Regions from separate parts of the Nonomuraea sp. NPDC049625 genome, predicted to be linked through region 3. Evidence: predicted binding sites of a transcription regulator. Region 3 holds the regulator's gene; each other region holds the start of a gene.
The links. Region 3 encodes HrcA, which represses chaperone genes, less so after heat shock. Its sites were predicted from a motif close to TTGGCACTCTCNNNNNGAGAGTGCCAA; they were not measured.

Region 1 (10,206 bases), on a different contig from region 3:
CGCTCCCCGACGGCGTCCACGTGGTCGCGTACCGCCTCGACGTGCTGAGCCAGCCCCTCCGCCCACATCGGCGGCTTGGCGGTGATGTCGTCGAGCCGCCCGCTGACCGCCTGCAGCGTGCCGCTGAGGCCGCCGAGCTCCCGCTCGCGGACCTCGCGCAGCAGCCACTCCATGCCTTCGAGCCGCTGGCGGATCTCGTCCAGCACGGCCCCCTGCGTGCGCTGCTCGTACACATGATCCTGCGAGGCGCGCGCCAGCAGGTCCCGCATCCTCTCGGAGATGCCGGACTGGCCTCCTGCCTGGAGAAGGGTGGTGTGGTTGGAATGGTCCACCGAAAGCTCCTTTGGCTCGCCGACGGTCTGCCGCGCAGCGGTGGGATATAGGTCGATTTTCAGATGAACGAGCGGGAACGCGGAAAACCGCATCAGGGGAGAACTCCCGTCCGCCCACCTTAGCCTCTCGATCAAGGTCCGTCAGGGGCGAAGAGAAAGATCGAGGTTAACGGCAGAATGACCGGTTCAGGCAGGTGGAGAGGTGTCGCAGATGATGACCGATGGCTTATCGATGATTCGGGTAAGGATGATAGTTGCCGATTTTTCGCCATTTAGGCGGAGATCTGAGCGGAGGCGCTCGATGTCGACGGCGGAGCCGCGCTTCTTGATGGTGACATTTCCGACTTGTCGCTCACGGAGGGCGGCGCGCAGCTTTTTCCCTGAAAAGGGGAGAACGTCCTCTACTTCATATCTGGCCGCCCATGGGGTGTCGATCGGGGCGTCACCGGTGATGTAGGCGATCATCGGGTCGAGCAGGCGTCCGTTCACGATTTCCGACACCTCGCCCACGAGGTGTGCCCGGATGGCCGCGCCGTCCGGCTCGTAGACGTACCTGCCGACCGGGCCGACGGCGGCCTCGGCGCCCGTGGCGGTCAGAGTGTGGCCGCCGGGCAGCAGGGTGGCGCGACGCCCCGCTGCTCCCTCCTGGCCGGTCCAGAGGGCGGCCTCCTTGACCTCGCCCTTGTACGAGACCCACTCGGCCTCGGCGCCTCCGGGGATGAACTCGTACGGGATGCCCGGGGCGACCTTGACGCACGCCCGGGAGGCTCTGGAGACCAGGTCGAGCACCACCGGCCAGGGCGGGGAGTAGGCCATGGGGTCGAACGTCCTGCCCCGGCTCGTCCGCCTGGCCGGGTCGGCGAAGAGCACGTCGTACTCCTCCGGCCGCACCTCGGCCGCGTCCCCCACCGACACCGTCACCCTGTCGGCCAGCCCGAGCGCGTCGGCGTTGGCCCTGGCCACGGCGACGGTCAGCGGGTCGGTGTCCACGGCGGCCACGGTGCAGCCGGCGCGGGCCAGCGCGAGGAAGTCGCCGCCGACGCCGCAGCAGGCGTCCACGACCCTCAGCCCACGCCCGAGCCCGTGCGGGGGCGCGTCCGGTCCGTGCGGGGGCGCGTCCGCGACGCCGAGCCTGTGCAGGGGTGCGTCCAGTCCGTGCGGGGGTGCGTCCGCGACGCCGAGCCTGTGCGGGGGCGCGTCCGGTCCGTGCGGGGGCGCGTCCGCTCGTGTCTCGGCGGTCAGGCGGCGGGCGCGGTGCTCGGCGACCTCCGTCCGCGTGGACTGCTCCAGGCCGTGCGGCGTGAAGTACATCCGCCCGGCGTCCTCGCCGAACTTGGCCCTGGCGCGCTCCCGCAGCCCCGCCTGGGTGAGCGCCGCGGAGGTCAGCGCGGCGTCGTACGTCTTGCGCAGCCTCGTGGCGGCGGCCACCGGATCCGTGCCCACCAGCTCCACGGCCTCCGCGAGCGCGCGCTGCCCGCGCGGTGTCAGCAGCTCGTCGAAGGCGTCAAGGTCCACATCACCCGACGTTAGTGCCATGTCCGACCCGGTCGGACCATGGGCGTACCGTATCCAGAGGGGGTGGATTCGGTCTGATCGCTCTCAGCAGACGCGTTCGTGTTGACTGTCAAGCCCCTCTTGCATATGTTTCCTGTTGGCACTCTCCCCTTGAGAGTGCCAACGTGCGACGAGGCAGGTCTGACACCCGCGACGGCAGGCCCAGCTGGTCGCCTCTTCTAGATCATTCAAATCTGAAGGGGAGGTCCGATCGTGACGACCGCCACCAAGGTTCCCGTTAAGCCGCTCGGCGACCGCATTGTGGTTCAGCCGCTTGAGGCCGAGCAGACCACCGCTTCCGGCCTGGTCATCCCGGACACCGCCAAGGAGAAGCCGCAAGAGGGCAAGGTCCTCGCGGTGGGCCCCGGCAACTGGGATGAGGACGGCGACAAGCGGATTCCGCTCGACGTCTCTGAGGGCGACATCGTCCTCTACAGCAAGTACGGCGGCACCGAGGTCAAGTACGGCGGCGAGGAGTACCTCGTGCTCTCCGCCCGCGACGTTCTCGCGATCATCGAGAAGTAAGCCGGATGTGTCGAGCCCCGGGCGCTCTTGAGGGCGGCCGGGGCTTTCGACGCTAGGAGAGGACTTTCAAACAATGGCGAAGATCCTGGAGTTCGACGAGGATGCCCGCCGCGCGCTCGAGCGCGGTGTGAACGCCCTCGCCGACGCCGTGAAGGTAACCCTCGGCCCGCGCGGCCGCAACGTCGTCATCGACAAGAAGTTCGGTGCGCCGACGATCACGAACGACGGTGTGACCATCGCTCGTGAGATCGAGCTGGAAGAGCGCTACGAAAACCTCGGCGCCCAGCTCGCCAAGGAAGTTGCCACCAAGACCAACGACATCGCGGGTGACGGCACCACCACCGCCACCGTGCTGGCCCAGGCCATGGTCCGCGAGGGCCTGCGCAACGTGGCCGCCGGCGCCTCGCCGCTGTCGCTCAAGCGCGGCATCGACAAGGCCGCCAAGGCGATCAGCGACAAGCTGCTCGACAGCGCCCGCGAGGTCGCCGACAAGAAGGAGATCGCCAACGTCGCGACGATCTCCGCCCAGGACGCGCAGATCGGCGACCTGATCGCCGAGGCGTTCGACAAGGTGGGCAAGGACGGTGTCCTCACCGTCGAAGAGTCCAACGCCATGGGCATGGAGCTCGAGTTCACCGAGGGCATGCAGTTCGACAAGGGCTACGTGTCGCAGTACATGGTGACCGACCCTGAGCGGATGGAGTCCGTCCTCGAGGACGCCTACATCCTGATCAACCAGGGCAAGATCGCCTCCATCGCGGACTTCCTGCCGCTGCTGGAGCAGATCGCCCAGACGAAGAAGCCGCTGCTCGTGATCGCCGAGGACGTCGAGGGCGAAGCCCTGGCCGTCCTGGTCACCAACAAGATCCGCGGCACCTTCACCTCCGTGGCCGTCAAGGCCCCGGGCTTCGGCGACCGCCGCAAGGCCATGCTGCAGGACATCGCCACCCTCACCGGTGGCCAGGTCGTCAGCGAGGAGGTCGGCCTCAAGCTGGAGCACGTCGGTCTCGAGGTGCTCGGCACGGCCCGCCGCGTCGTCGTCACGAAGGACAACACCACCATCGTCGACGGCGCCGGTGACCCGCAGGCCATCGAGGACCGCGTCAAGGAGATCAAGCTCGCCATCGAGCAGTCCGACTCCGACTGGGACCGCGAGAAGCTGCAGGAGCGCCTGGCCAAGCTCGCCGGCGGTGTGTGCGTGCTGCGCGTCGGCGCCGCCACCGAGGTGGAGCTGAAGGAGAAGAAGCACCGCCTCGAGGACGCGATCTCCGCGACGCGCGCCGCGATCGAGGAGGGCATCGTCTCCGGCGGTGGCTCCGCGCTGATCCACGTCTCCAAGACTCTCGACGACCTCGGCCTGACGGGCGACGAGGCCACGGGTGTCGGCGTCGTGCGCCGCGCCCTGGTCGAGCCGGCCCGCTGGATCGCCGAGAACGCCGGTCTCGAGGGCTACGTGGTGACGCACAAGGTCGCCGAGCTGGAGGCGGGCCACGGCCTCAACGCCGCGACCGGCGAATACGGCGACCTGATCGCGCAGGGCGTCATCGACCCGGTGAAGGTCACGCGTTCGGCCGTCCAGAACGCCGCGTCGATCGCGGGCATGCTCCTCACGACCGAGGCGCTCGTGGTGGACAAGCCCGAGGAGGAGGCCCCCGCCGCCGGCGGCGCGGGGCACGGTCACGGCCACGGCCACTGACCCGGCTCTTCTCTCGCCACGGCCCGCACACCCGAAAGGGTTGCGGGCCGTTCGGCGTTCCGGGGACGGTTCAACGCAGGCCGATCGCGCTCTCCCAGAACCAGTTCCAGCGGATCTCGTCCCGGAAGCGGTTCGCGCCCGCCTCGTACAGGACGCCGATCGCGCCGTTGCCGAGGAGTGCCATGTCGGAATATCCGGCGTGGTCGCCGTCGATCCTCACTCCCGCGTTGTTGGTGGAGTTGTCATAGTTCCGCCAGGTCGCGCCCTCGTCGAAGGACGAGCGCACGTTCATGCCCACCGGGTTGTTGTCGGTCTTCGGCGTGGCGGGCGCGGAGAGCAGGATCCGGGTGTAGGGGGCCTTGTCCCGCTGGCGCAGCAGGGCCGGGTGGGTGGGCGGAGCGGTGACGGCGCCGTCGGCCCGGAAATCGCCGTCGAACGTCTCGCCTCCGTCCGTGCTCACGCCACGGGCCAGACCGTGGACGGAGGTCTGGTCGTCGGGTACGGCGCCGTTGCGGGCGATCACGAGGATGCCGCCGTCGGTCCGCTCGACCAGGGTCTGCTCGCCCAGCTTCAGGACCGACTTGTCGTAGGTCGCGGTCGCGCCGATCTGCCACGTCGCGCCGTGGTCGTCGCTGTAGATCAGCCGTACGCTCTGCGTGTCGCCCACACTGAAGTAGACGGGCACCACCAGGCGGCCGTTATGGGCCGGTTGGGTCAGCTGGATGCCGTGCCCCGGCCCCGTGGCGAACCAGTCCCCGGCGCCCGCGGGCGCCTTGATGACCCCCGACAGGTCCTTCGGGCTCGACCAGGTGACGCCGTCGTCCGTGCTGACCTGGACCTTCGGCGTACGCGGCGTCGTCTGGGACGCGGTCGGCTCCGAGGTCGTGAACAGGAACACCGGCCCGCCGGAGTCGGCGACCACGGTCGCGTTCCCCTGCAGGGCCGCTCCGGCCGTACTGGGCAGGACGACCCTGCTCGCCTCCCAGGTGACGCCGTCGTCGGTCGAGCGCCGCATGACGACGTCGAACGCGCCGTGGTCGGCGCAGTTGTTCTTGTTGCGCCGCTCGGCGAAGGCGAGCAGCACGTCGTTCCTGGTCTTCACGACCGCCGGCAGCCGGTAGCAGGTGGCCCCCTGGGATCCGCTGGCGGGGATCGACCTCCACAGGGTCTGCTTGTGGAAGACGTACGTGGGGGCCTGCGCGGCCGCCGCGGGTGATGCGCTGAGGGCCACGGCCATGAGTGCCCCGGCTGCCGCGGTGAACGTCCGAAATGTACGCATCAATGCCTCCATTTACGCGTTCGCGGCCATGATCGTCTCATCGGTCGTCCCCCTGATCCACTGCCTCCTGAAGATCGGCGCCGTGGTCGCGGTGCGTCGGCGACGGCCGGCGGCCACCTGGCGGTTCCACATGCGGTGCGGGCGCGGTTCGGGGCGTTTATGGAGCGATCCTTCGCCCGGTCGATCGCATCCGCACGACGCGGCACGAAAGCGCGTACCCGACCAGCAGCACCTGGATCGGTGAGGGCAGCGTCCGCGACGACCTGCCGGCGGCGACCGCGGTCGTGGACGCGGCGGAACGGGCGCTCCCGTTCGTCCTTCGGCGCGCATCGTGAAGGCCTTGTCGGCTGAGGGCTCGGTCGGCTGTGGGGCGAGCGGTTGCGCTTGTGGTGGTGACGACGCTCTGCCGGAACGGCTCTTGGTGGGTGGGGATCGGGGTTGCCCCTTCAGGGCTGCCTGGGCTCCCCATGCGAAGCGGGTCGCCGGTGTGAGGAGCATGCCGTTTGCCCCGGGACCCCTTGGGCGCGGGCGGTTGGGGAGAAGTGGGCGGAAAAGGTGGATTATTGGAGTAAACCGGCAGTGGGTGATAAGCGTCCGGGATCTGACAATTGTCGTGCATTCCAGGTTATGGGATGAAACATTATGTCACTAGTTAAGCCTTAGTGTGGTCATTTGATTACTGCCCGTTATCGTCGCTTCAATGTGACCAATCCGTAGCCGTTCGCCATGACGACAGGCCGGATCAGTGCGGGCATCATGCCTATCGTGAGCGAGGGAAGCGTCGCCGACGCCAAAATTGGGGTAAGGCTCGCGTCGAGACTTCCGGCACGGACGGATGACTCCGACCTTAGGGAACTGACGAGCCTCGCCGTGCAGGGAGATCGCAGTGCGATCGAATCCCTGCTCGGTGAGTTGCGTCCGATGGTGGTGCGGTATTGCCGCGCCCGGCTGGGCAGGGTTTCAGGGCAATATCACATTGCCGATGACGTAGCCCAGGAGGTGTGCATCGCGGTCCTGTCCGCGCTGCCGCGATACCGCGACATGGGGCGGCCGTTCGCCTCCTTCGTGTTCGGGATCGCCTCGCACAAAGTGGCCGACGCGCTACGGAGTTCGGTGCGCTCGGCCGTACCGACTCAGGATCTGCCCGATGGGCCGGACGACGGGCCGGGGCCCGAGGAGACCGTGGTCCGCTACATCGAGGTCGAGCACGCGCGCAGGCTCCTGGCCAGATTGCCCGAGAATCAGCGCGAGTTGCTGCTGTTGCGGGTGGTGTCAGGGTTGTCGGCTGAGGAGACCGGTAATGTACTCGGTATGTCACCGGGTGCGGTTCGTGTCGCCCAGCATCGGGCGCTTGCCAGGTTGCGGCAGATGGCCGAGCTGGAGTCGGCTTGACGCCAGAGGAGGAGACCGACGCGCTGCTCGACGCGCTCGGTCGTGGAGAGAGCCCTGACTCAGGCGATCCAGCCGTGCGGTTGCTGGCCGTGCTGCTCGATGATGTCGGTCAGCGGCGTTCCTCCGTGTCGATGACGCCGTCGACGTAGCCTCTGGCGTACTCCCAGCTGACGTAGTCGGCGGGGTCCGGGTGAAAGGCCGGCTCGTGGACCTGCGGCTGGCCTTTCTCGATCATTTGTCGTAGGTTGCCGCGCAGCAGCTCCCAGTCGAAGAAGTGCTGCTCGCCGCATTCAGGGCAGTCGAGTACGAGGCCCAGGACCCCCTGCGGTTCGAGCAGGGAGCGGAAGACCTCGACGTCAGCGAGGTCCGTGATGGCCTCGTCGCGTTCGGCTGCGGTGAGTGGCTCGGCGTCGTCGAGGGCGCCCATCGCCGAGGAAGGGTCGTTCGGGTCGTCCGCGAACGGGTCGCGGGGGACGTCTTCCAGCACCTTCCCACCATATGACCGAAGCGGCCCGAGCGGTGGACATTACCTCAGCCATCCGCGCCTGGCCGCCTCCACGCCTGCGTGGAAACGCGACTGAGCGCCCAGTTCGGACATGGCGTCCGCGAACCTCGCCCGGACCGTTCGCACCGATACGCCCAGTTGGCGGGCTATGGAGTCGTCACACATGCCCTGGGCGGCCAGGCGGAGGACCTGGACCATGCCGTCGCCCCGGCGGCCCCACGGCAGGGGCACGGCCCTGGCCCACAGCTCCCTGAACAGCGTGCGGAGCATGCCCACGACGATCGGCGTGCGGATCAGATAGAAGTTGTACGCGTGGTCCGGAAGGTTGCCGCCCCAGTACGGGGGCAGGCCCGCGACCTCGGGCCCCGCGGTCATGAACCAGCTCGGCACCCGGTCCAGCGTGCGTACCTTGCCGCCCGTCTCCAGCACCCGGGTGAGCTGGTCGCGTACGCCCGGCAGAACCAGAGTCGAAACCGGAATGATCACGTGAACCGTGAGAAGTTTTCGTTCTTGCGCGTCAATCCATAGTTCCGCAAATTTGCGCGCGAAATCGATCATTGTGCGTTCGTCGGGAACCGCGGTCAATAATTCCATCGGCGGAGACTGCACGGCTATACCGACCACGCTCTCGTACAGCACGTCGGCCCCGTTCACCATCTCCACCGTGAAGGTGCCGCTCTGGTAGTCGCGGCCGGCGTCGTAGTCGCGGATCAGCGACCGGATCGAGCCGAGCGCCGAGTCGATCCTGCGGCTCTCCTCCGCCAGCCGGTCGAGCCGATCGGCGATCACCCTGCCGAGGGCCGCGGCCGGGTGCCTGGCCAGGTATTCCCCCGATTGCTCGTCGATCACGCCCAGCTTGACGAGGTCGTCGAGCTGGCGGCCGACCTTCTCGACGGGACCGTCCATGGCCTGCGCGAGATCGGTGCGGGTCGCGCGGTGCAGGCGCAACACCGCGGTGTACAGCGCGGTCTGCGTCGGGTCGAGGCCCAGCGTCTCGAAAGGATCAGGCATCGTACGGGGCTCGTTGCGCATTAGGGGCGGCTCCGTTGGGGGGACACGGGCGTGCCGTGAGGATAACCCCGCATTACGCTCGTGTCCCCCCGTTGCGGTGACTGGTCGGAGCGCGGTGTGCAACTTCGTGCAATTGCACGTTTTCACATTGCGTTGTTCCGTTCCGTAACGCAGGCTTTACCTAGCGTCGGCATCCTGTGAGGGCTGAAGCGACAGCGGGCCATCAGGACGCGGAGGGGGGTTCGGTGGCGCCAAGCGTCGCCTCGACCCGGATGCCGGTGGCCGAGACACGGGACGGATCACCGACCGTCCCGTGTCTCGGCACTTTTCGATGCCGGGAGTACGACGGGCCGTGGGGGTCATCGTGCTCCCGGCATCGCCGTTTTCGCCGCGGCCCGGGTGGTGCGGCCGACGGGTGGCGGCGGCGTCGAGCGGGGTATGCCGGATGGCGACTGGCCCTCGCTTGGTGCCGATGACGCCCCCAAGGGTGGCGGTCGTGGGACGTAAAGGGGTCGTGGTGCGGTGCGGGGTTGCGGTGGTTCGGGGTGGCGGCTGTGCGGTGGCGGTGGGGAGTGGGGAGTTGGGGGCCGGTGGGGGTGATCGGTTGAAGGGGGTCCTGGGGGTGGAGAAGGCGGTGGGCGTGGCGGGTGTGGGTGCTGCGGCGCAGTTTGGAGGCAGGGCCTAGACTTGGCTCAATCAGAGCAACGGCAAGAGGGGGCCGCAGCATGTCCAAGTTCACCGAGACAGGTTTGACCTTCGATGACGTGCTGCTGGTGCCCGGCTATTCAGACCTGCAGCCAGGCGAGGCCGATACCAGGGCCCGGCTGTCCCGAGGCATCACGCTGTCCATCCCGCTGGTCTCCGCGGCCATGGACACCGTCACCGAGGCCCGCATGGCGGTCGCCATGGCCCGCCAGGGCGGCATCGGCATCCTGCACCGCAACCTGTCGGTCGAGGAGCAGGCCCAGCAGGTCGACCTGGTCAAGCGGTCCGAGGCCGGCATGGTCACCAACCCGGTCACCTGCAGCCCCGACAACACGCTGGCCGACGTGGAGAAGCTCTGCGCGACGTACCGGATCTCGGGTGTGCCCGTGACGGACGTGGACGGCACGCTGCTCGGCATCGTGACCAACCGCGACATGCGCTTCGAGACCGACCAGTCGCGTGCCGTGCGCGAGGTCATGACCAAGATGCCGCTGGTCACCGCCCCGGTCGGGGTGTCGCGTGACGAGGCGTTCGCCCTGCTCCGGCAGAACAAGATCGAGAAGCTGCCGCTGGTCGACTCCGAAGGCAGGCTGCGCGGCCTGGTCACGGTCAAGGACTTCACCAAGAGCGAGCAGTATCCGCTGTCCACCAAGGACGCCGACGGCCGGCTGGTCGTGGGGGCCGCCGTCGGCGTCGGTGGCGACGCCGAGCTGCGGGCCAAGGCGCTGATCGAGGCCGGCGTCGACGTGGTGGTCGTCGACGTGGCCCACGGTCACTCCAAGGGCCTGGCCGACATGGTCGGCAAGATCAAGGCCAACAGCAAGGTGCAGGTCGTCGCGGGCAACATCGCGACCCGGGCCGGGGCGCAGATGCTGGTCGACGCGGGCGCGGACGCGGTCAAGGTGGGCGTCGGGCCCGGCTCGATCTGCACCACGCGGGTGGTGGCCGGGGTCGGCGCGCCGCAGGTCACTGCCATCTACGAGGCGTCCAAGGCGTGCGCGCCCGCGGGCGTGCCGGTCATCGGCGACGGCGGCCTGCAGTACTCCGGCGACATCGTCAAGGCCATCGCGGCCGGCGCCGACACGGTCATGCTGGGCTCGCTGCTCGCCGGCTGCGAGGAGTCGCCCGGTGAGCTGATCTTCATCAACGGCAAGCAGTTCAAGTCGTACCGGGGCATGGGCTCGCTCGGCGCGGTGCGCAACCGCGA
Region 2 (10,206 bases), on a different contig from region 3:
CAGCACCGCGAACCTGTCCTGGGCCGTCAGCGTGTCGACGATGCGGGCGGCGGCCCGCCTCGCGGCGACCATCTTCCAGCCGCCCATGCTGCCGGAACGGTCGAGCACCAGCACCAGGTCGCGCGGCGGGCGCGTGGACTGGAGAGGCGGCGGCACGACCGTGAGCGCGAAGGTCCCCCGGCTGTCGAGCTGCAGGGACGTGGACGCGTCGAACGACAGCCGCAGGATGAAGTCGCGGTCGAGGCGCTCGCCGGGACGCAGGCGTACCGTGTGGCCCTCCTCCTCCACCACGTGCAGGCTGGAGGCCAGCTCGCGCAGCTCCAGCCCGGCCGCGTCCACGGTCGCGCTCAGCGACAGGCGCACCGGGTCGGGGAAGCCGGGCAGCAGGACCGGCGGGCTGATCCTGGACGCGTCCGGCACCGCGTCGGTGTCGGGCGCGACGCCGTCGCCCGCGGACGGGCCGTCGATGGGGTTGCCCGGGATGTAGCGCGGGGCCACGACCAGCGGGAACCGGAACGTGGCCGCCCCGTCCTCGTACGGCAGGGGCTGGCTCATGGTCAGCCGGACCGAGACGCGCTCGCCGGGCAGGATGTTGCCCACCCGGATCGTGAACACGTCGGGCCGGTCCTCCTCGGCGATCGCCGCCCGCCTGCCCTCGCGCAACGCCTGGTCGTAGTCGGCCCTGGCCTGGGCGCGCTCCTTCAGCACGCCCTCGATCACCCGGTCGTCGGCCTCCATCCGGAACCCGGTGACGGCCGCCCGGTCGGGCAGCGGGAAGACGTACGTGGCCTCCAGGGTGACGTCGAACGGATTCCTGAACCCCTGCGTCACCTCGACCCCGGCGATGAGGCCGGAGATGCCGGCGTTCACGTCAACGCTCTCGAGCGGCAGGTTGCCGCGCTCGGTCCGCAGCGCGCCGAACCCGGCGTCCGGCACCGGCAGGCACCGTGCGGGCTCCAGCGAAGTGATCTTCATATGAGCTCCCTTTCTTCGAGCACCGCGAGCAACGGCCCCGCTGCCGCCAGCACCGCCTGAACGTCCTCCTCCGACGGGACCCGGCCGGCGTCCAGCACCAGCCGCACCCCATCCCCCAACCTGACCCCCACGACAACCGCCCCACCCGGCCGGTTTTCGGGCACGCCGCCCGGCGCGGTCGAATGGGCCCCGCTTGGCGCGCCGGGCGCGCTCGGGCTGCTGCGATGCCCGTCGGCCGGCCCGGTCAGCTGATGTGCCGCCCCTGAAGCCCGCACGCTGCCCTTCCCCGGCCGCTCAGCCCAGAACCGCCCCCGCACCGACTCCCGATCGCCGCCATGCCGATCATGCCCGGCTTCGGCCGTGCCCGGCACCTCATCACCCCGGGCCCGCACATCGCCACCGGCCCGTGCATCGCCACCGGCCCGTGCATCGCCACCGGCCCGCACATCGCCACCGGCCCGCACATCGCCACTGGCCCGTGCATCGTCACCGGCATCCGTCGCTCCGCGCTCGGCCGCTTCCTGCCCGGTCGCGCCGCGCTCAGGCGCCCCGCGCTCGGCCGCGCCACTGCCCGGGCGGGCGCCGGCTGCCGGGTGCGCGCCGTCGGGTGCCTCGCTCGAGCCAGGGCCCACCCGGTCGCGCACGGCGCCGGTCATGGGGGGAGTGCCCGCACCCGCGGCGGTTTCCAGCATGCGGTCCGTGGCGCCCGCCAGGGCCGCCTGGATCTGGGCGATCGAGTGCCCGGCGGCCTGCAGCCGTTTCACGGCCACGAGTTGCAGGAGGTGCCGCCGCCCGTACTGGGCGATGCGGCCGCGCCTGGTCAGCGGCGGGTCCACCAGCCCGATCGTCGTATACCACCTGATCAGCCGCTCGCCGGGCACATCGCGGACCCGGCCGTTGCCGGCGGATGCGCCGTCCGAGCTCGCGCGCAGCGCCAGCGCCGCGCGCTCGGCCAGCTCGCCGATGGTCCAACCGATGGGCTCGGTGGAGGCGGAGGTGTCGCTCATACCTCCACAATGACACTGTCATTGTTACACTGTCAACGTTGCGGAAGAATGGCCGCCGCCATGTCGTTCTAAAGAGGGAAAACTCCTATCGATGGGGAGGAACAGGACATGGCCATGATCACCGGCCCACTCTCGGGAGAGGCCAAGGACACCGTCGCGCAGGCCCTGCAGGGCGCCCTGGTCGATCTCATCGACCTCTCGCTGGTCGCCAAGCAGTCGCACTGGAACCTCATCGGCCCTCACTTCCGCCCGATCCACCTCCAGCTCGACGAGCTCACCGACCTCGCCAGGTCCCACATGGACACCATCGCCGAACGCGCCGTCGCCGTCGGGATCAACCCGGACGGACGTTCCACCACGGTCGCCAGGTCCACGAAGCTCCAGCAGCCGGAGTCCGGCTGGATCGAGGACGGCAAGGTCGTGGCGACGATCACCGACCTGCTGGACGGTGTCAGCAAGCGGATGCACGAGCGCGTCCGGGCCACCGACGAACCCGACCCGGTCACCCAGGATCTGCTCATCGCGGTGGCGCAGGACATCGACAAGCAGCACTGGATGTTCCAGGCCCAGGCCTGACCTGCCAGAAAGCCCGGGAGCCCGCACGGGAGCCCGGGCTTTGGCATGCCCGCCGACATCCCCGCCGACATGCCCGCGTCAGGGCCGCCGAGATGCTTGCCGGCGGGGCCGCTACCCCTGGCCGGGGACCCGCCGACGCGAGTTGGCCGGATGATCGCGCAGTGGGAGTTCGGGGTTTGCGCAGAGTTTGATGTCGCGAGTCCCTGCCATTCATGTCGGTGCGGTCGACTAGCGTGGCACCTAGAGGGAGGCCCCACGATGTCCCACAAGACTCTCCTCCGCACGGGCCCGCTCTTGCCGGGCGGCATCAGCCCGTACGGACCGCTCGGCCTGCCGGGCGCCGACGGCCTCGCGCTGCCCTCAGGCTTCACCGGCAGGGTGGTGGCCCGCTCGGGCCACAAGGTCGCCGGGCTGACCTGGCACGCGGCCCCCGACGGCGGCGCCTGCTTCCCCGACGGCGCCGGCTGGATCTACGTGTCCAACTCCGAGCTGCCCCTGCTCGGCGGCGCGTCGGCGCTGCGCTTCCGCGCCGACGGCACCGCCGGCGACGCCTACCGCATCCTGTCGGGCACCGACCTCAACTGCGCGGGCGGCGCCACGCCGTGGCACACCTGGCTGTCGTGCGAGCTGGGCCACCGCGGCCGCGTCTTCGAGTGCGACCCGTACGGCGCCCGCGCCGCCCGCCCCCGCCTGGCCATGGGCCGCTTCAAGCACGAGGCCGCCGCCTGCGACCCCGAGCGGCGCGTCGTCTACATGACCGAGGACGAGCCCGACGGCTGCTTCTACCGGTTCCGGCCGAGCGACTGGGGTGACCTGACGGAGGGCACGCTGGAGGTGCTGTGCTCCTCGGGCCACTGGCAGGTGGTGCCCTCGCCGGCGGCGCTGCGCACGGAGGCCCGCCACCAGGTCGAGGGCGCCCGCCACTTCGACGGCGGCGACGGCTGCCACTACGCGGGCGGGGTGTGCTACTTCACGACCAAGGGCGACACGGGCCTGTGGGCCTACGACGCGCAGACCTCCGCGCTCGAGCGGCTGTGCGAGGGCGTGCGCGCCATCACCGCAGCCCCCTCCGGCGACCTGTACGTGGCCAGGGAGACGACGGAGATCGACGTCATCACCCCCGACCGCGCGGTCACGCCGTTCCTCAGGCTGGAGGGGCATGCCGGGGCGGAGCTGACCGGGCTGGCGTTCTCGCCGGAGGGCGATCGGCTCTACTTCTCGGCCCGGCGCGGCCGCACCGAGGGCCACACCTTCGAGGTGTCGGGCCCCTTCCGCGGCTGAGCGCGCGGCCCGCGCTCGGCTCGGATGGCGGACCAGGGCCAGCTTCGGCCCGCGCTCAGCCCAGATAGCGCACCAGGGCCAGCTTCAGCTCCGCCACCAGCTCCGCGCCGCGCTCCGGCGTCGCGGTGGTGACCAGCGGCATCACCGCCTTCACCATGGCCACCGCCATCGTCCCCATGAGCGCGGCGCGCTCCTCCGCCAGGCCGGGGGAGCGGCGGCGGAGCATGGCCGCGACCTGCCGGGCGATGTCGTCGTGCAGCCGCCGCGAGGCCGAGGCCAGCTGGTCGCCCGTCGCCGACCCGTACAGGAGCGACCAGTATGCCGGTGACGCGCTCTTGAACCTGACGCTCTCGTCCACGACCTGCCCCACCAGCGCCTCCAGCGGCACCTCCGGGGTGACGGCGGCCAGCCGGGCGGCCCAGAACTCCTGCCGGTCGTCGGTGTAGCGGGCCACGAGCCCGTCGAGGATCTCCTCCTTGTTGCGGAAGAACTGGTAGAGCGACCCGGGCGACATCCCCGCCCGCGTGGCGACGTGGTTCGTCGTCATGTCCGGGTATCCGACCTCGGCGATCACCGACTCGGCGGCGTCGAGGATCTCCGCCATGCGCTTCAGGCCGCGCGCCTGCCGGCGGACCGTGCGTTCAGGCATGGGTCTCCTCGTTGACAAATGCGAGCATTCACTTGTATTTCTGGTTGGGAGAGCAAACACGAGTAGTTTACCGAGTTTTGAGGCGGGGGCACCTTACATGGCGCTGAACACGCGGCCACGGCCGGTCCACACGAAGACGGCCGGGCCGCCGCTGCGCAGGCTGGGCTTCCTTGTCGCCCGGCGCCGCCGGGCCGTGCTCGCCCTGGCCCTGGTCGTGCTCGCCGTCGCCGCGGCGCTGGCGGCCGGGACGGTGCCGCGGTTGTCGCTGGCCAGGTTCGAGGCGCCGGGGTCGGAGTCGGACCGGGCGCAGGCCGAGCTGGTACGGCGGTTCGGGACCGGCAGTCCCGACATGATCTTCCTGGTGACCGCGAAGGCCGGCACCGTGGACGACCCCGCGGTCGAGGCCGAGGGCAGGGCGCTGACCGCGCGGATCGGCGGGCGGGAGGGGGTCGCCGAGTCCGCCTCGTACTGGACCCGCGGCAGGCCCGCCACCATGCGCAGCGAGGACGGCAGGCACGCGCTGATCGTGGTGCGCATCCCCGGGGACGCCGACCACGTGCGCGGGCGGGTGCTGCCCGGGCTCGTGCCCGAGGTCACCGAGGGCACCGGCCTGCTCCAGGTGCGGGCCGGGGGAGGGGAGGAGGTCTTCAGGGAGGCCGTGCCGCTGTCCAGGCAGGACTTCGTACGGGCCGAGCTGGTCATCTTCCCGCTGGCGTTCGCGCTGCTCTGGCTCTACCAGCGGCGCGCCATGGCGGCCCTGGCGCCGATCCTGGCCGGGGTGTTCGCGATGGTGATCGGGCTGGCGCTGCTGCGGGTGCCCCTGGCCTTCACCGGGATCTCCACGTTCGCCCTGAACCTGACCCTCGCGATGGGGCTCGGGCTCGGCATCGACTACTGCCTGTTCGTCATCCAGCGCTTCCGCGAGGAGACGCGGCGCGGCGCTGACCGGGCGAGCGCGGTGGCCGGGGCCGTGGAGCACGCGGGGCGGACGGTGCTGTTCAGCGGGCTCACCGTGGCCTCGTCCCTGGCCGTGCTGTTCGCGCTGCCGTTCGACTTCCTGAGATCCTTCGCGTACGCGGGCATCGCCGTCGTCGCCGGCGGCCTCTTCGCGGCGGTGATCGTGCTGCCCGCCGTGCTGGCCTCGATCGGGGCCACGGTGCTCCCCAAGCGGGTCGGGCCGGAGCGGGAGGCGGGGTTCTGGCACGCGCTGGCCGTCCGGGTGATGCGGCGGCCGCTGGTCTTCGGCGGGCTGGCCACGGCGGTGCTGCTGCTGCTCGCCTCGCCGTTCCTGGGGCTGCGGTTCGGCGTGGCCGACGACCGCATCCTGCCCCTGGAGGCGTCGTCCCGGCAGACGCAGGAGATCATCCGGCAGTCTTTCCCGGCGGAGGAGACCGACGCCATCCAGATAATCGCCAAAAATCAGACGTCAGGCGATATTTCGCAGTATGCGGTGGCGTTGTCCCGGCTCCCCGGGGTCGCCCAGGTCGACTCCGCCGCCGGCTCGTTCGCGGACGGCGACCGGGTGGGCGACGGCGACCCCGGGAGGTTCCGGCGCGGGTCGGTCCGGGACGCCTGGCTGTCCGTGGTCCCGTCCGCCGAGGCGCTGGCCGACGACCCGGTGCGGCTGGTCCAGTCCGTACGCGCCGTCGAGCCGCCCTTCGAGGTCCTGGTCGGCGGCTACCCGGCCGAGCTGGCCGACTACCGCGCCTCCATCGTCGACCGGCTCCCCCTGGTGCTGGCCCTCATGCTCGGCGTCACGTTCCTGGTCCTCTTCGGGATGACCAGGAGCCTGATCATCCCGCTCAAGGCGTCCCTGCTGAACCTGCTCAGCATGGGCGTCATGTTCGGCGCCATCGTCTGGGTCTTCCAGGACGGCAACCTCGCCGGCCTCCTCGGCTTCACCCCGACGGGCACGCTCGACCCCAGCATCCCGATCCTGATGCTCTGCGTCGCGTACGGCCTGTCGATGGACTACGAGGTCTTCCTGCTCTCCCGTATCAAGGAGGAGTACGACCGGACCGGCGACACCGAGGAGGCCGTGGCCACCGGCCTGCAGCGGGGCGCGCCGCTGATCACGGCCGCCGGCGGGATCCTGGCGCTCACGTTCGCCGCCTACGCCACGGCGCAGGTGATGTTCGTGCAGATGCTGGGCGTCGGCATGGCGGTGGCCGTGCTGGTCGACGCGACCGTGATCAGGGCGGTGCTGGTGCCGAGCCTGATGCGCCTGGCGGGCCCGCTCAACTGGTGGCCTAGAGGTCGCGTGACCACATCTGCTCGGTGACCTCGACCCCGTTCTCCACGCCCCTCTCCTCCGAGTCCAGCGCGAACCCGGTCCCCTCGTAGATCCGCCGCGCGCTCACCAGGCTGTCGCGGGTCCACAGCGTGATCCGCTTGTACCCCTCGGCCCGCGCGTGCCGCAGGCACTCCTCCACGAGCCGCCGCCCGAGCCCCAGCCCTCTGGCGGACGGCTCCACCAGCAGCATCCGCAGCTTGGCCGTCGTCTCGTCCTGCCGCACGCAGAACACGCAGCCGGCCCGCTCCCCGCCCACCTCGGCGATCCACCCGGCGTCCCGGGAGAAGTCCAGATCGCCGACGATCCTGGCGACGAGCTGCTCGAACTCCGTGCCCCAGCCGTACTCGCGGCTGTAGAGGTCGCCGTGCCGGTAGACGACCCAGCCCAGGTCGCCGGTGCGCGGGGGCCTGATCACGTACGGCTGCCCGGCGCCCCCGTCGCCCAGCAGCTCCCTGATCGTGGCCATGCCGGCCACCAGCCGCCCCTGGCTCTCGTCCGGCAGCCCGGACAGCAGCCGCTCGATCTCCTCGGCCGAGCGCCTGTCGAGGTCCGCGAACGTCTGCGTGCCCCCGGAGGTGAGCCGTACGAGCTGCTTGCGGGCGTCCGACGAGGAGCGCTCGCGCGAGATCAGCCCGTCGGTCTCGAAGCGCGCCAGGATGCGGCTGAGGTAGCCCGCGTCCAGGTCGAGCAGGGAGCGCAGCGCCCCGGTCTCCATCGGCGCGGCGTGCGCCAGCTCGAACAGCACCCTCACCTCGGTCAGCGAGTACGGCGAGTCGAGCATGCCCGCCTGCAGCACGCCGATCACTTTCGTATAGAACCGGTTGAAGGCCCTGACCTCAGAGACCCTTGCCTCTGTCAACGAACTCATTGCTACAGTCAACCATGAGAGGATCCCTGTTGTGAAGCGCGTCTACATAGGCGGATACGGCCCCGGCATCGTCACGGTCGGCGGCGGGCTCACCAGAGTGGCCTCGCCGTCGTTCTTGGCCGCCCATCCCACCCTGCCGGTGCTGTACGCGGCGGGCGAGCTCGAACGCGGCTGGCTCACCGCGTTCCAGGTGGGCGAGACCCTCGACGTGCTGGACGAGCGGCCGAGCGAAGGCTCCCTGCCCTGCCACGTCGCCGTGGACCCGACCGGCAGCGTGCTCGCGGCGGCCAACTACGGCGACGGCGTCGCCGTCGTCTACCGCCTCGACGATCGCGGCGCGTTCGAGGGTGAGCCGATCGTGCTGCGCCACCAGGGCTCGGGCCCGGACCCGGAGCGCCAGGAGGGCCCGCACGCCCACGAGGCCGTCTTCCACGACGGGATCCTGCACGTCTCCGACCTCGGCACCGACGAGATCCGCCGCTACCGCTACGACGGCACCGCGCTGGAGCCGATCAGGCTCGAGCCTGGCACGGGCCCGCGCCACTTCGCCTTCTCCGGATCGCGCCTCTACGTGGCGGGCGAGCTGGCCGGCACCGTCACCCTCATCGAGGACGGGCGCCACACGGTCGTCCCCGCCTCGCGCGCGCAGGGCAAGAACGCCCCGTCCCACCTCGAGCTCGCCGGCGACCTCGTGTACGTCGCCAACCGCGGGCCCGACACCGTCACGGTGCTGCGCGCCGCCGACCTGTCGTACGTGGCGGAGGTGTCGGCGGGCGGCGACTGGCCCAGGCACTTCGCCCTCGACGGGACCACCATGTACGTGGCCGACCAGCACTCGGACGCCGTCACCGTCTTCCGGCTCGAGGACGGCGTGCCCGAGCCCTCGGAGGAGTCGTACGAGGTCGAAAGCCCGGCCTGTGTGCTGATCATGTAAGGAGTTCGCCAAGTCACGGCTCATCGGGTCGTTCGGTCATGACCATGAACGGGTGCGAAAGATCCTCGTCATGCTGTCGTCGCTGGTCGTCGTCGCCGGGTGCGGCGGCTCGCCCCCGGCTCCCGCCCCAGTCCCGGTCCAGCGCCCGGACCAGCGACCTGACCAGGCCGGGCCGCCTCCGCCCGCGGCGGAGGTGCAGGAGTCGTGGCACATCACCCGGCGCGGCGCGGAGCACGAGATCGAGGGCTACGCCGACCGGGTGAGCGTCCTGCCGGGCGAGCGCTTCGGGCTGCGGGTCTCGACGACCGCTCCGCGCTTCTCGGCGCGCGCCTTCCGCATGGGCGCGAACCCGGTCAAGGTGTGGGAGTCGCCCGCCGTCCAGGGTGTACGGCAGGCGCCGATGCGGCTCGTGGGCGGCACGGTGAGCGCGGCCCACTGGCGGCCCTCGCTCACCGTGGACACCGCGGGCTGGCCCGAGGGCGCGTACCTGATCAGGCTCGACGCCTCGACCGGCGCCCAGCGGTACGTCCCGATCACCGTGCGCTCGGCCTCCACCGCCGGCCGGGTGGTGATGGTGAACGCGGTCACGACCTGGCAGGCGTACAACCGGTGGGGCGGCCACAGCCTCTACACGGGCCCGCGCGGGTACGCCGACCGCTCCCGCGCCGTGACCTTCGACCGCCCGTACGACGACGACGGCGCCCGGCTCTTCCTGGACTTCGAGAAGGAGGCGCTGGCCGTGGCCGAGCAGAGCCACGTGCCGCTGGCGTACCTGACGAACCTGGACCTCAAGCCCGGCGTGCTCGACGGCGCCCGCGCGGTGGTGTCGCTGGGGCACGACGAGTACTGGTCACCCGGCATGCGCACGGTCGTCACCACGGCCAGGGACGCCGGCACGAACCTGGCCTTCCTCGGCGCCAACGCCGTCTACTGGCGGATCGCGATGCACGACCGGACGATCGCCTGCGACAAGGAGCGGCTCTGCCGGCTGTGGCGGGACTCCAAGCCGGAGAGCACGCTGGTGGGGCAGATGTACGACTGCTTCCCGGCGGAAGGCGCCTACCGGGTGACGCGGCCGCACCACTGGATCTTCGCCGGGACCAAGGGGAGGCGCTTTCCGGGGATGGTCGGCGTGGAGTCCGACAAGGTGTCGCGCGGGTCGCCGGGGAACGTCCAGGTGCTGGCGGAGTCGCCGTACTCCTGCGGCGGCGGGCGGGCGACCCACTCCGACAGCACGTACTACGTGGCGCCCAGCGGGGCGGGGGTGTTCGCGTCGGGGACGATGCGCTGGGTGTGCGCGATGCGGGGGGAGCGGTGCGGCCACGGCGTCTCCGACCGCGCGGCGGCCTTCACCCGCCGCGCGACCACCAACCTCCTGACCCGCTTCGCCCAGGGCCCGGCCGGCGCCCCCTGACGCGTCCCTCCCGGGACACCAGGGCTCGATCAGGCCATGGTGTCCCGCAGGATCTCGCCGAGCGTCCGGACGATCTCACGCTCGGCGGGCTCCTTGGTCACGCCCAGCTCGGCCAGCGCCCGGGCCACCGGCTCGTCGTCCAGCGACAGCACGCCCAGCAGCAGGTGCTCGGTCCCGACGAAGGGGTGGCCCAGCCGCAGCGCCTCGCG
Region 3 (10,206 bases):
TGTCGAGCGACAGCACCTCGGCGGGACGGTCGGAGGTCATGCGGAGCATGGCGATGCTCCGCTCGACCGCGTCGGGGGTGAGCTCGCCGCCGCTGCGCAGGACCTCGACCAGCTCCTCGAAGAGCCGCACCACGGTGCCGCTCTCGTCGGGGCTGCCGGTGACGGTGATCTCGTTACCCCGTACGTGGATGTCGGCCCTGAAGGCACCCTCGATGACGCGTAGCAGCTCGTCGCGGGAGCCCAGGAGGCTGACCATCGGGTATTCGTCCGGAATCAGCACCTTGGCTTGAGTGCGCGAGGGAGGTGCCGTACGTCGGGATTCGTGTAGTTCGGACATGGGCAGGCCCGCGGCCTGATGCCTCCAGGTCTCTTGCGTTGTTCGTCTGAGCCCATGGTATCCGGGACCAGGCCGATTGCTCTCCCCAATATCAGCCGGGGGGCCAGGTGAGGCCGCGCCCGCCCAGGACGTGGGCGTGCACGTGGAAGACCGTCTGCCCGGCGCCGGGCCCGGTGTTGAACACCACGCGGTAGCCGCCGTCGGCCACGCCCTCCTGCACGGCCACGGCGTGGGCGGTCTTGAGCACGTCGTCGGCCAGCCCGTCGTCGGCCCTGGCGAGCTCCGCGGCGTCGCGGTGGTGCTGCTTCGGGATGACCAGCACGTGGGTCGGGGCCTGCGGGTTGACGTCGCGGAACGCCAGCGTCCTGCCGGTTTCGTAAACGATCTCGGCGGGAATCTCCTTGGCGACGATTTGACAGAAGAGGCAATCGCTCACCCGGCCACCTTATCGAGACCCCCGACGCACGGAACCCGTTGCGAATCGGTAATCAGCTGCGTCGTGCGCAGGAAGATCCACACGGTTAGGGTAAGTGTGCGACACTTCAGCAAAAAAAGAGACGATTCAGGGTCGGGCGAGCGCCACCTGGCGAGGACACGACTGGGTAATGCACCCTAAGGAACCGGGGAAACCTCAAGAACCGGAAGAGCGTAAACCCTCTGGGAAGGCCGCGCGTCCCACTGATGTGACCACCGAAACCCTTCTGGCCGACAGGTCGATGGGGGCGGTGCCGGTCGGGTGGGATGCCGACATGGCCGTGACCGCGCTCTATAGCGCGCATTTTCGGTCGTTGGTGCGTCTTGCCGTGTTGCTGGTGCGAGACATGGCAACAGCCGAGGAAGTCGTGCAGGATGCGTTCGTCGCCATCCATGGCGCCTGGCGCAGGCTGCGTGACCCCGACAAGGCACTGGCCTACCTCCGTCAATCCGTCGTCAACCGGTCCCGTTCCGTGCTGCGTCACCGCGCGGTCGTCGAGAAGTACGCTCCCAAGGGTCTGCCGGACGCCCCGAGCGCCGAGAACGGCGCGATCGGCGAGCTGGAACGCTCCGCCGTCATCGAGGCGTTACGGGCCCTGCCGACCCGACAGAGAGAAGCACTGGTTCTGCGGTACTACGGTGATCTGTCCGAAGCTGAGATAGCCCACGCGATGGGCATCAGCAAGGGCGCGGTCAAGAGCCACACCGCACGTGGCATGGCCGCCTTGCGATCCGTTCTGGAGAAAATGTCATGACCCAGCCCCCCGACGAGCACGGAGATCTCCTGCGCCGTGCGCTCCGCGCGGAGGCGGACGCGGTCGTGCCCTCGCCGGACGGACTGGAGATCATCCGCACCCGCATCGAGCGGCGCGGCGTCCGCAATCTGTTCTGGTGGCGAGCGGGCGCGGCCGCCGCCAGTGCCCTCCTGGTGGCGGGAACGATCGTGATGGCCGTTCCCAGCCTGCGCTCGCAGATCATCGACCAGCCCGCCAAGTGGGTGGACAGCGAGACGACCTCCAAGGTGCCGTCCAACTCCTCCACCACCCGCTCCCAGGAGCCGCCGCCCAGGCAGCCGACCAGCCACGACCAGCACCCGGTGGGAATCCCCGAGATCCCCTCGAAGAGCCCGACGCCCCGGCCCACGAAGAGGGCCGAATCGACCAGCAGGCCCTCGCCGACCCCCACTCCCACGACGACCGAGTGCCCGTCGCCCCTGGCCGAGCAGGCCGAGCCGCCGTCCGACTGCCCCACGGTCTCGCCGACCCCGTCGCCGTCGTCATCGGTGGAGGAGACCCTGCAGCCCACGACGTGCCCGGCCGACGAGTGCCCGCCCGACGACATCACCGACAGTCCGACCGACGTGACCAGCCCGTTGGTGGACGCCTCTCACCCGACGCCCTGAAAGGCTCTACCAGCGTCCGGTACGCGTGAGCAGCACTGAGGCCGCCGCCACCCCTGCCGTGGACGTACGCAGCACCGTGGGCCCCAGCAGCACGGACACCGCTCCTGCCGCCCGGAACCCGGCGAGTTCGTCGTCCGAGACGCCCCCTTCGGGCCCCACGATCACCACGATGTCGCCCGACGCGGGCAGCGCCACGCCGGACAGCGGCTCGGCCGCCTCCTCGTGCAGCACCAGCCCCAGCGCCGCGCCCGCCAGCAGCTTGCCGACCTGCGCGGTGGTGGCGGGCTCGGTCACCTCGGGAAGGTGGAACCTGCGGGCCTGCTTGCCCGCCTCACGAGCCGTCGAGCGCCACTTGTGCAGCCCCTTGGCGACCTTGTCGCCCTTCCACTGGGTGATGCTGCGCGAGGCGGCCCAGGGCACGATGACGTCCACGCCCGCCTCGGTCATCATCTCGACGGCCAGCTCGCCCCGGTCGCCCTTGGGCAGCCCCTGGACGACGACCAGCCGCGGCCGCGGCGGCTCGACCTCGTAGCGGCGCAGCACGTCGAGCCTCAGCGCGTCCTTGAGGACCTCGCGGACGACGCACTCGGCGACCGCGCCGGCGCCGTCCGTCAGATCAATCCGCTCGCCGGCCCGAAGGCGCCGCACGGAGGCCGCGTGGCGCCCCTCGGGGCCGCCGAGCGTCAGCTCGGGCCCGTCCAGCTCCTGCGACAGGAACACCGGGACGGTCACGTCACCTGCCGTTGAAGGCGTCGCGCAGCCGCGAGAAGAAGCCCTGCTGGCCGGGGGCGAACTTGCCCGGCGGCCGCTCCTCGCCCCGCTGCTTGGCCAGCTCGCGCAGCAGCTCCTCCTGCGCGGGCTCGAGGCGGGTCGGGGTCTCGACGTTGACGTGGATCAGCAGGTCGCCGCGGCCGGACTCGTTGAGCCGCTGCACGCCCCGCCCGAACATGGTGATGACCTGGCCCGACTGCGTGCCGGGGCGGACATCGACCTCCTCCGAGCCGTCGAGCGTCTCGACCGCCAGGATGGTGCCGAGCGCGGCCGCCGTCATCGGGATCTGCACGGTGCAGTGGAGGTCGTCGCCGCGCCGCTCGAAGATCTCGTGGGCACGCTCGACGATCTCGAGGAACAGGTCTCCGGGCGGGCCGCCGCCGGGGCCGACCTCGCCCTCGCCGGCGAGCTGGATGTGGGTGCCGTCCTCGACGCCCGCGGGGATGCGGACCTTGATCGTACGGCGGGTGCGCACCCGCCCGTCGCCGGAGCACTCCTGGCAGGGGTGGCGGATGATGGAGCCGAAACCGCCGCACTGCGGGCAGGGCCGCGAGGTCATGACCTGGCCCAGGAACGAGCGGGTGACCTGGGAGATCTCGCCGCGCCCGTTGCACATGTCGCAGGTGTCGGGGTGGGTGCCGGGCGCCGTGCCGGCCCCGTGGCAGACCTCGCAGAGCACGGCCGTGTCGACGACCAGCTCACGCGTGGTGCCGAACGCCGTCTCGCGCAGGTCGAGCTCGACCCGGATGGTGGCGTTGCGTCCCCTGCGGGCACGCGAGCGCGGGCCCCTGGCGCCGGCCGCGGTGCCGAAGAACGCGTCCATGATGTCGCTGAAGGGGAAGCCCGCTCCGAAGCCGCCGGCGCCCGCGCCTGCTCCGGCGCCGCCGAAGGGGTCGCCACCCAGGTCGTACATCTGGCGCTTGTTCGGGTCGGACAGCACCTCGTAGGCCTGCGTGATCTCCTTGAACCGCTCCTGGGTCTCAGGATCGGGGTTCACGTCGGGATGCAGCTCGCGGGCAAGTCGGCGATAAGCCTTCTTGATCTCGTCCTGACTGGCGTCACGGCGCACCCCGAGGGTGGCGTAATAGTCGCTGTTTGCCACTTATCGACCTCTTATGATGCAGCCAGGATCTGGCTGACGTAGCGTGCCACCGCGCGCACGGCTCCCATCGTCACTGGGTAGTCCATCCTCGTGGGCCCCAACACCCCGAGCCGGGCCAGTTGGTTGTCGCCTGAACCGTATCCGGTCGCGACTATGGATGTCCCCCGCAGATAGGGGTTTTCGGAGCCGATGCGCACGGTGAGCGCGGACGGTGTGTCTGCGGATGTCTCGCCGAGCAGCCTCATGAGCACGACCTGCTCCTCCAGCGCCTCGAGCACGTCGCGCAGGCCGATCGAGAAGTCGGCGCCCGCGAGGTTGGCCGCGCCGGCGAACACGATCTTCTCGTCGTGCCGCTCGACCAGCGTCTCCAGCAGCACCGACAGGATCGTCGCCACCACCGGGCGGTCTTCGAGAGGGAGCCGCTCGGGCAGGTCGGCGACCAGCTCGGGCACGTTGCTCAGGCCGCAGCCGTCGAGGCAGGCGTTGAGGACCGCGCGCAGGTGGGCGATGCGGGTGTCCTCCACCACCTCGGGCAGCTCGATGACGCGCTGCTCGACGCGGCCGGTGTTGGTGATCAGCACGAGCATGACCCGCCGGTCGTTCAGCGGCACCAGCTCGACGTGCCTGACCGTCGAACGCGTCAGCGTCGGGTATTGCACCACCGCCACCTGCCTGGTCAGCTGCGCGAGCAGCCGGACCGTGCGGGTGACCACGTCGTCGAGGTCGACCGCACCGGCCAGGAACGTCTCGATGGCCCTGCGCTCGGCCCCGGACAGGGGCTTGACCTGCGAGAGCCGGTCGACGAACAGCCGATAGCCCTTGTCGGTCGGCACGCGGCCGGCGCTGGTGTGGGGTTGGGTGATGTAGCCCTCCTCCTCCAGCGCGGCCATGTCGTTCCTGACCGTCGCCGGGGAGACTTTCAGGTTGTGGCGCTCGGCGAGCGCCTTGGAGCCCACCGGTTCGTTGGTGGACACGTAGTCTTCGACAATGGCGCGGAGCACCGCCAGCTTCCGATCGTCGAGCACGTGCTCACCTCCTGCCTCTGACATCCGAGGAACGCAACCATCTAGCACTCTGTGTTCCTGAGTGCCAAGTGTACGGCTCTCATCCACAAGGTGCGATAACACAAGGTCGCAACCAGGCTCCTAGCTTCTTACAAGGGGCAAGTACCACACTTGCCGACATGAGCGACAACTCCCCGCCTCCGCCGTACGGGCCCCAGCCCGGCTCCCAGCCCGGGTACGGCCCACAGCCCGGCTCCCAGCCGGGTTACGGCCCTCAGCCCGGGTCCCAGCCCGGCTATGGCCCTCAGGCCGGGTCTCAGCCTGGCTACGGTCAGCCACCGCCCCAGTACGGGCCGCCGCCGCAGTACGGGCCTCCGCCTCAGTACGGCCCGCCACCCCAGTACGGCCCACCTCCTCAGTACGGACAGTACGGCCAACAACCCCAATTCCCCGTACGAATCGACTCGAAAGCCATCAAACCGCGACTTTGGTGGATCGGGCTCGTCTGGGGCATCGCCGTGGTCTGCACCATCGCAGGCGTCGTCCTGTTCGCCACGGGCATCGTCAGCAGCGTCAGCAACATAGCCCCCACCAGGACGTTCGCGTCCGGCGAAACCGTGACGGTGCCGATCGACCCGGCGAACAAACCCGCCGTCTACCTCTCCAGCGACACCGCCGTCCACTACGAGTGCCAGATCACCAACGGAGCCAGGCTCGCCAAGACCACGGGCACGCAGACGGTCACGGCCGGGTCCGTCAAGTGGGAGCAGATCCTCGTGATCAACGCGCCCACCAGGGGCGACTACCAGCTGTCCTGCACCACCCAGGAGCAGGCCGACGTGCGCTACGGCGTGGGCCGCGAGCTGACCTCGGCCGCGGGCGGCATCGCCGGTGGGGTGATGGCGCTCATCCTGATCCCCGGGGCGGGACTGCTCATCGCCATCGCCGGCACCATCATCGTGCTGGTCCGCCGCAGCGGCGCGCGCAAGCGCCTTGCGGTCGGCGGGTGATTTGCTACGGTCCCCGTGTGTACGAGGGCGATGTGCTGGCGGGGAATTGGCGGCGGCCGGGCAAGGGCAAGATCCCGAAAGTGCCGGCCGAGCTGGACCTCGTCGTGGAGGACGCCGACAGCGGCTTCTGCGGCGCGGTGGTGGCCTGTGACAAGGAGGCCGTCACGCTCGAAGACCGGTTCGGCAAACGCCGGCTGTTCCCGCTCGCGCCCGCCGCGTTCCTGCTGGAGGGCAAGCCCGTGACGCTGGTACGCCCGTCGGCGGCCCCCGCGGGGCCCAGGCGCAGCGCGTCGGGCTCGATCGCCGTGGAGGGGCTGCGGGCGAGGGTCGCCCGGGAGAGCCGCATCTACGTGGAGGGCGTGCACGACGCCGCCCTGGTGGAGAAGATCTGGGGCCATGACCTGCGGGTCGAGGGGGTCGTGGTCGAATACCTGGAGGGCGTGGACCATCTGCCGGCCATCGTGGCGGAGTTCGGCCCGGAGCCGGAGCGCCGGCTGGGGGTGCTGGTGGACCACCTCGTGCCCGGCTCCAAGGAGAGCAGGATCGCCGCCGAGATCACCTCGCCGGACGTGCTCGTCGTGGGGCATCCGTACATCGACATCTGGCAGGCGGTCAAGCCGTCCGTGCTGCGCATTCCCGCCTGGCCCGCGGTGCCGCGCGGAGTGCCGTGGAAAGAGGGCGTCATCGCCGCCCTGGGCTGGCGGATGGAGCCCGCGGAGGCGTGGCGGCGGATCCTCGGGGCCGTCTCCACGTACACAGACCTGGAGCCGGAACTGCTCGGCCGGGTCGAGGAACTGATCGACTTCGTTACGGAGGCATCATGAGCCAGGACCCGCCGCAACCGCCGCCGCCGGACGACGACGCCACCCGCTTCGTCCCCCCGTCGAGCATCCCGCCCAGCCAGGGCTCCGGCCCCCAGCAGCCCGGATACGGCCGGCAATCCGGGTCACAGCCTGGCGTTTACGGGCAGCAGCCCGGCTCCGAGCCCCATTACGGCCAGCCGGGGTACGGGCAGCAGCCAGGGTCCCAGCCCGGCTACGGCCAACCGGCGTACGGTCAACCCGGCTACGGACAGCCCGGTCCCGGTCAACCCGGCTACGGACAGCCCGGTCCCGGCCAGCCCGGCTACGGACAACCCGGTTATGGCCAACCCGGTTATGGCCAGCCCGGCTACGGTCAGCAGCCCCAGGGTTACGGCCCTCCCCCGCCTGGTTACGGCTCCGCGCCGCAGCCGCCCGGCTACGGATACGGATACGGCGCGCCCGGCGAGCCGTACGTCCCCGGCAGGTTCGGCCCCCGCCCGGGCACCGACGACACCACCATGGCGATGCTCTCGCACCTGCTCGGCCTGGTGGTCTCCTGGGTCGGCCCGCTGATCATCTACCTGATGAAGAAGGACGAGTCCCCCTACGTCAGGGATCAGGCGGCGGAGGCGCTCAACTTCCAGATCACGATGTTCATCGGCTACGTCATCTCGGGCATCCTGACGATCATCTTCATCGGCCTGCTCCTGCTGCCGGTCGTCTGGATCCTGTCCCTGATCTTCCACATCCAGGCCGCCATGGCCACCAACAAGGGCGAGCCGTACCGCTACCCGTTCGCCGTCCGCCTGATCACCTAGACCAGCAGATCCCTGATCAGCGCGTCGGCCAGCAGCCGCCCCTGCAGCGTGAGCACCATGAGGCCGGACCTGAACGGCCCGGGCTCCAGCAGGCCGCGCGCCAGCGCGCTCGCCACGGCCGGGCGCGCGTCCGGGGCCACCTCGGCCAGCGGGTAGCCGGACGAAAGCCGCAGCTCCAGCATCAGCCGCTCGGCCGCCCGGTCGTCGTCGCCGAGCACCTCGCGCGCGTGGGCGGGCGACGTGCCCGCGGCCAGCCGCTGGGCGTAGGCGGCCGGGTGCTTGACGTTCCACCAGCGGGTGCCGCCGACGTGGCTGTGGGCGCCGGGCCCGGCGGCCCACCAGTCGCCGCCCGTCCAGTAGAGCAGGTTGTGGCGGCAGCGGGCCCGGTCGGACGTGGCCCAGTTGGACACCTCGTACCAGTCGAACCCGGCCTGGGACAGCAGCTCGTCGGCGATCAGGTAGCGGTCGGCGGCCACGTCGTCGTCGGGCATGGGCAGCTCGCCGCGCCGGATCCTGGCCGCCAGCCTGGTGCCCTCCTCGACGATCAGCGAGTACGCCGACACGTGGTCGGGCCCGGCCTCGATCGCGGCGGCCAGCGAGGCCCGCCAGTCGTCGTCGGACTCGCCGGGCGTGCTGTAGATCAGGTCGAGGTTGACGTGCTCGAACCCGGCCTGCCTCGCCTCCTTGACGGCCGCCGCCGCCCTGCCGGGGGTGTGCCGGCGGTCGAGCACCTGGAGCACGTGCTCGGCCACGCTCTGCATGCCGAAGCTGATCCGGTTGAAGCCGCCCTGGCGGAGCTTGTCGAGGTAGGCCGGGTCGACGGACTCGGGGTTGGCCTCCGTGGTCACCTCGGCACCCGCGCTCAACCCGAACTCCGAGTCGATCGCGGCCAGGATCCTGGCCAGGTCTTCCGGGGGGAGCAGCGTGGGCGTGCCACCGCCGAAGAACACCGTCTCCACCGGCAGCTCGGCCGGGCCCAGGACGCGGCGCGCGAGGCGGATCTCCTCGACGACCGTGTCCGCGTAGTCCCGGTGCGAGGCGCCGGGGCCCAGCTCGGCGGCGGTGTAGGTGTTGAAGTCGCAGTAGCCGCAGCGGGTCACGCAGAACGGCACGTGCACGTAGAAGCCGAACGGACGCTCGCCGAGGCCCCTCAGGGCGCTGTCGGGCAGCTCGCCCGAGGTGGGCACGGGATCGCCGTCAGGCAGGGTGGATGGCACCCCTTCAGTTTGCCCGTTGTTCGAGGGTGCTATCGAACTGCAACCCCCGAGAGGTTCACTGCTGCACATGGCGGGCATCGGCATCGTGGGCGCGGGAATCTCGGGGCTGACCCTCGCTCTGCGCCTCCAGCAGCTCGGCATCGAGGCCACGCTCTACAGCGAGCGGGACGCCGGTTCCCTGCGCTCGGGGCGGCTGCCCAACACGGTGGGCAGGATGGGGCACACCCTGGCACGGGAGCGGGAGCTGGGCTGCGAGCACTACCGGGATCCCGCGTGCCTGATGGGATCCGCCGAGCTCTCGATCAAGGGGGGATCCGCCGCTGGAGTTCCTGGCCAGGATCTCCGAGCCGTTCCACGCGGTCGACTTCCGGCTGCTGCTGCCCGCGTACCTGGACGACTTCACCGGCCGGGGCGGCGAGGTCGTCGTCACCGGCGCGCCGCCGGACGCGGCGCGGGTGGATCGATGGTCCCGGGAGCACGAGCTGATGGTGGTGACGGCCGGGCGGCGCTCGGTGGCGGAGCTGTTCCCGCGCGACCCGGTGCGCTCGCCGTTCGACCGGCCGCAGCGCGTCCTGACGGCCGGGTTGTACGGCGGTCTCGACCTCGGCCCCATGTTCAGCTACAACGTCTCGCCCGGGTGCGGGGAGATCCTCCGCATGCCGATGATGACCAGGCACGGCGTGGTCTCCAGCGTGCTGGTCGAGGCGGTTCCCGGCGGGCCGCTGGAGCCGCTCTCGCGCATGCCCGCGGCCGAGGTCGCCGGGGAGCTGGCCGGGCTGCTCGCCGAGCACGCGCCGCGACTGGCCGAGCGGGTGGACGGGGGCTTCGAGCTGCTGGGTGAGGACGACCTGCTGCAAGGGGCGATCACGCCGGTCGTCCGCGAGGCGGTGGCCGAGCTGCCCGGCGGGCGGATCGCGCTGGCCGTCGGCGACGCCTGGATCACCAACGACCCGCTGACCGGCCAGGGCGCGAACCTGGGTTCGGCCTGCGCCTGGATCGCGGCCGACGCCATCGCGGCGGGCGGCCCGTACGACGCCGCCTTCGGCCGCGCCACGGCGGAGCGGATGTGGGAGGCGGCGGCGCCGGTCACCGACTGGACGAACGCGTTCCTGCGGCCGCCGGCCGCGCACGTCGTGACCCTGCTGCTGGCGGCCACGAGCAGGCAGGACGTGGCGGACCTGGTCCTCGGCCTGTTCGCGAACCCGGCGTACGCGTGGGCGGTGATCTCGAGCCCCGAGGAGGTGGCGCGGATCGTTGACGGCGGCGGG

Region 1: groES (co-chaperone GroES) is a predicted target of HrcA. The motif match lies at 1,984-2,010, and genes of this name have one in related genera.
Region 2: AB0J87_RS08660 (DNA starvation/stationary phase protection protein) is a predicted target of HrcA. The motif match lies at 1,992-2,018, and genes of this name have one in related genera.

What each region holds. Positions count from the first base shown of each region.
Region 1 is NZ_JBFAOQ010000001.1:362,925-373,130, forward strand. Features, by position in the region: gene AB0J87_RS01920 (hypothetical protein) at 1-332, opposite strand, end outside; gene AB0J87_RS01925 (methyltransferase domain-containing protein) at 519-1,847, opposite strand; gene groES (co-chaperone GroES) at 2,097-2,411, shown strand; gene groL (chaperonin GroEL) at 2,485-4,107, shown strand; gene AB0J87_RS01940 (sialidase family protein) at 4,178-5,386, opposite strand; gene AB0J87_RS01945 (sigma-70 family RNA polymerase sigma factor) at 6,143-6,778, shown strand; gene AB0J87_RS01950 (DUF5319 domain-containing protein) at 6,888-7,265, opposite strand; gene AB0J87_RS01955 (LuxR C-terminal-related transcriptional regulator) at 7,305-8,294, opposite strand; gene guaB (IMP dehydrogenase) at 9,020-10,206, shown strand, end outside.
Region 2 is NZ_JBFAOQ010000002.1:276,282-286,487, forward strand. Features, by position in the region: gene AB0J87_RS08650 (VIT domain-containing protein) at 1-975, opposite strand, end outside; gene AB0J87_RS08655 (MerR family transcriptional regulator) at 972-1,982, opposite strand; gene AB0J87_RS08660 (DNA starvation/stationary phase protection protein) at 2,091-2,558, shown strand; gene AB0J87_RS08665 (alkaline phosphatase PhoX) at 2,817-3,839, shown strand; gene AB0J87_RS08670 (TetR/AcrR family transcriptional regulator) at 3,895-4,488, opposite strand; gene AB0J87_RS08675 (MMPL family transporter) at 4,586-6,769, shown strand; gene AB0J87_RS08680 (helix-turn-helix domain-containing GNAT family N-acetyltransferase) at 6,738-7,649, opposite strand; gene AB0J87_RS08685 (beta-propeller fold lactonase family protein) at 7,681-8,583, shown strand; gene AB0J87_RS08690 (N,N-dimethylformamidase beta subunit family domain-containing protein) at 8,636-9,997, shown strand; gene AB0J87_RS08695 (Clp protease N-terminal domain-containing protein) at 10,027-10,206, opposite strand, start outside.
Region 3 is NZ_JBFAOQ010000004.1:609,938-620,143, forward strand. Features, by position in the region: gene AB0J87_RS21150 (PhoH family protein) at 1-337, opposite strand, end outside; gene AB0J87_RS21155 (histidine triad nucleotide-binding protein) at 429-773, opposite strand; gene AB0J87_RS21160 (SigE family RNA polymerase sigma factor) at 1,054-1,566, shown strand; gene AB0J87_RS21165 (hypothetical protein) at 1,563-2,213, shown strand; gene AB0J87_RS21170 (16S rRNA (uracil(1498)-N(3))-methyltransferase) at 2,220-2,945, opposite strand; gene dnaJ (molecular chaperone DnaJ) at 2,947-4,086, opposite strand; gene hrcA (heat-inducible transcriptional repressor HrcA) at 4,098-5,111, opposite strand; gene AB0J87_RS21185 (hypothetical protein) at 5,270-6,100, shown strand; gene AB0J87_RS21190 (DUF3097 domain-containing protein) at 6,118-6,924, shown strand; gene AB0J87_RS21195 (DUF4870 domain-containing protein) at 6,921-7,721, shown strand; gene hemW (radical SAM family heme chaperone HemW) at 7,718-8,938, opposite strand; gene AB0J87_RS21205 (hypothetical protein) at 9,241-9,417, opposite strand; gene AB0J87_RS21210 (styrene monooxygenase/indole monooxygenase family protein) at 9,424-10,206, shown strand, end outside.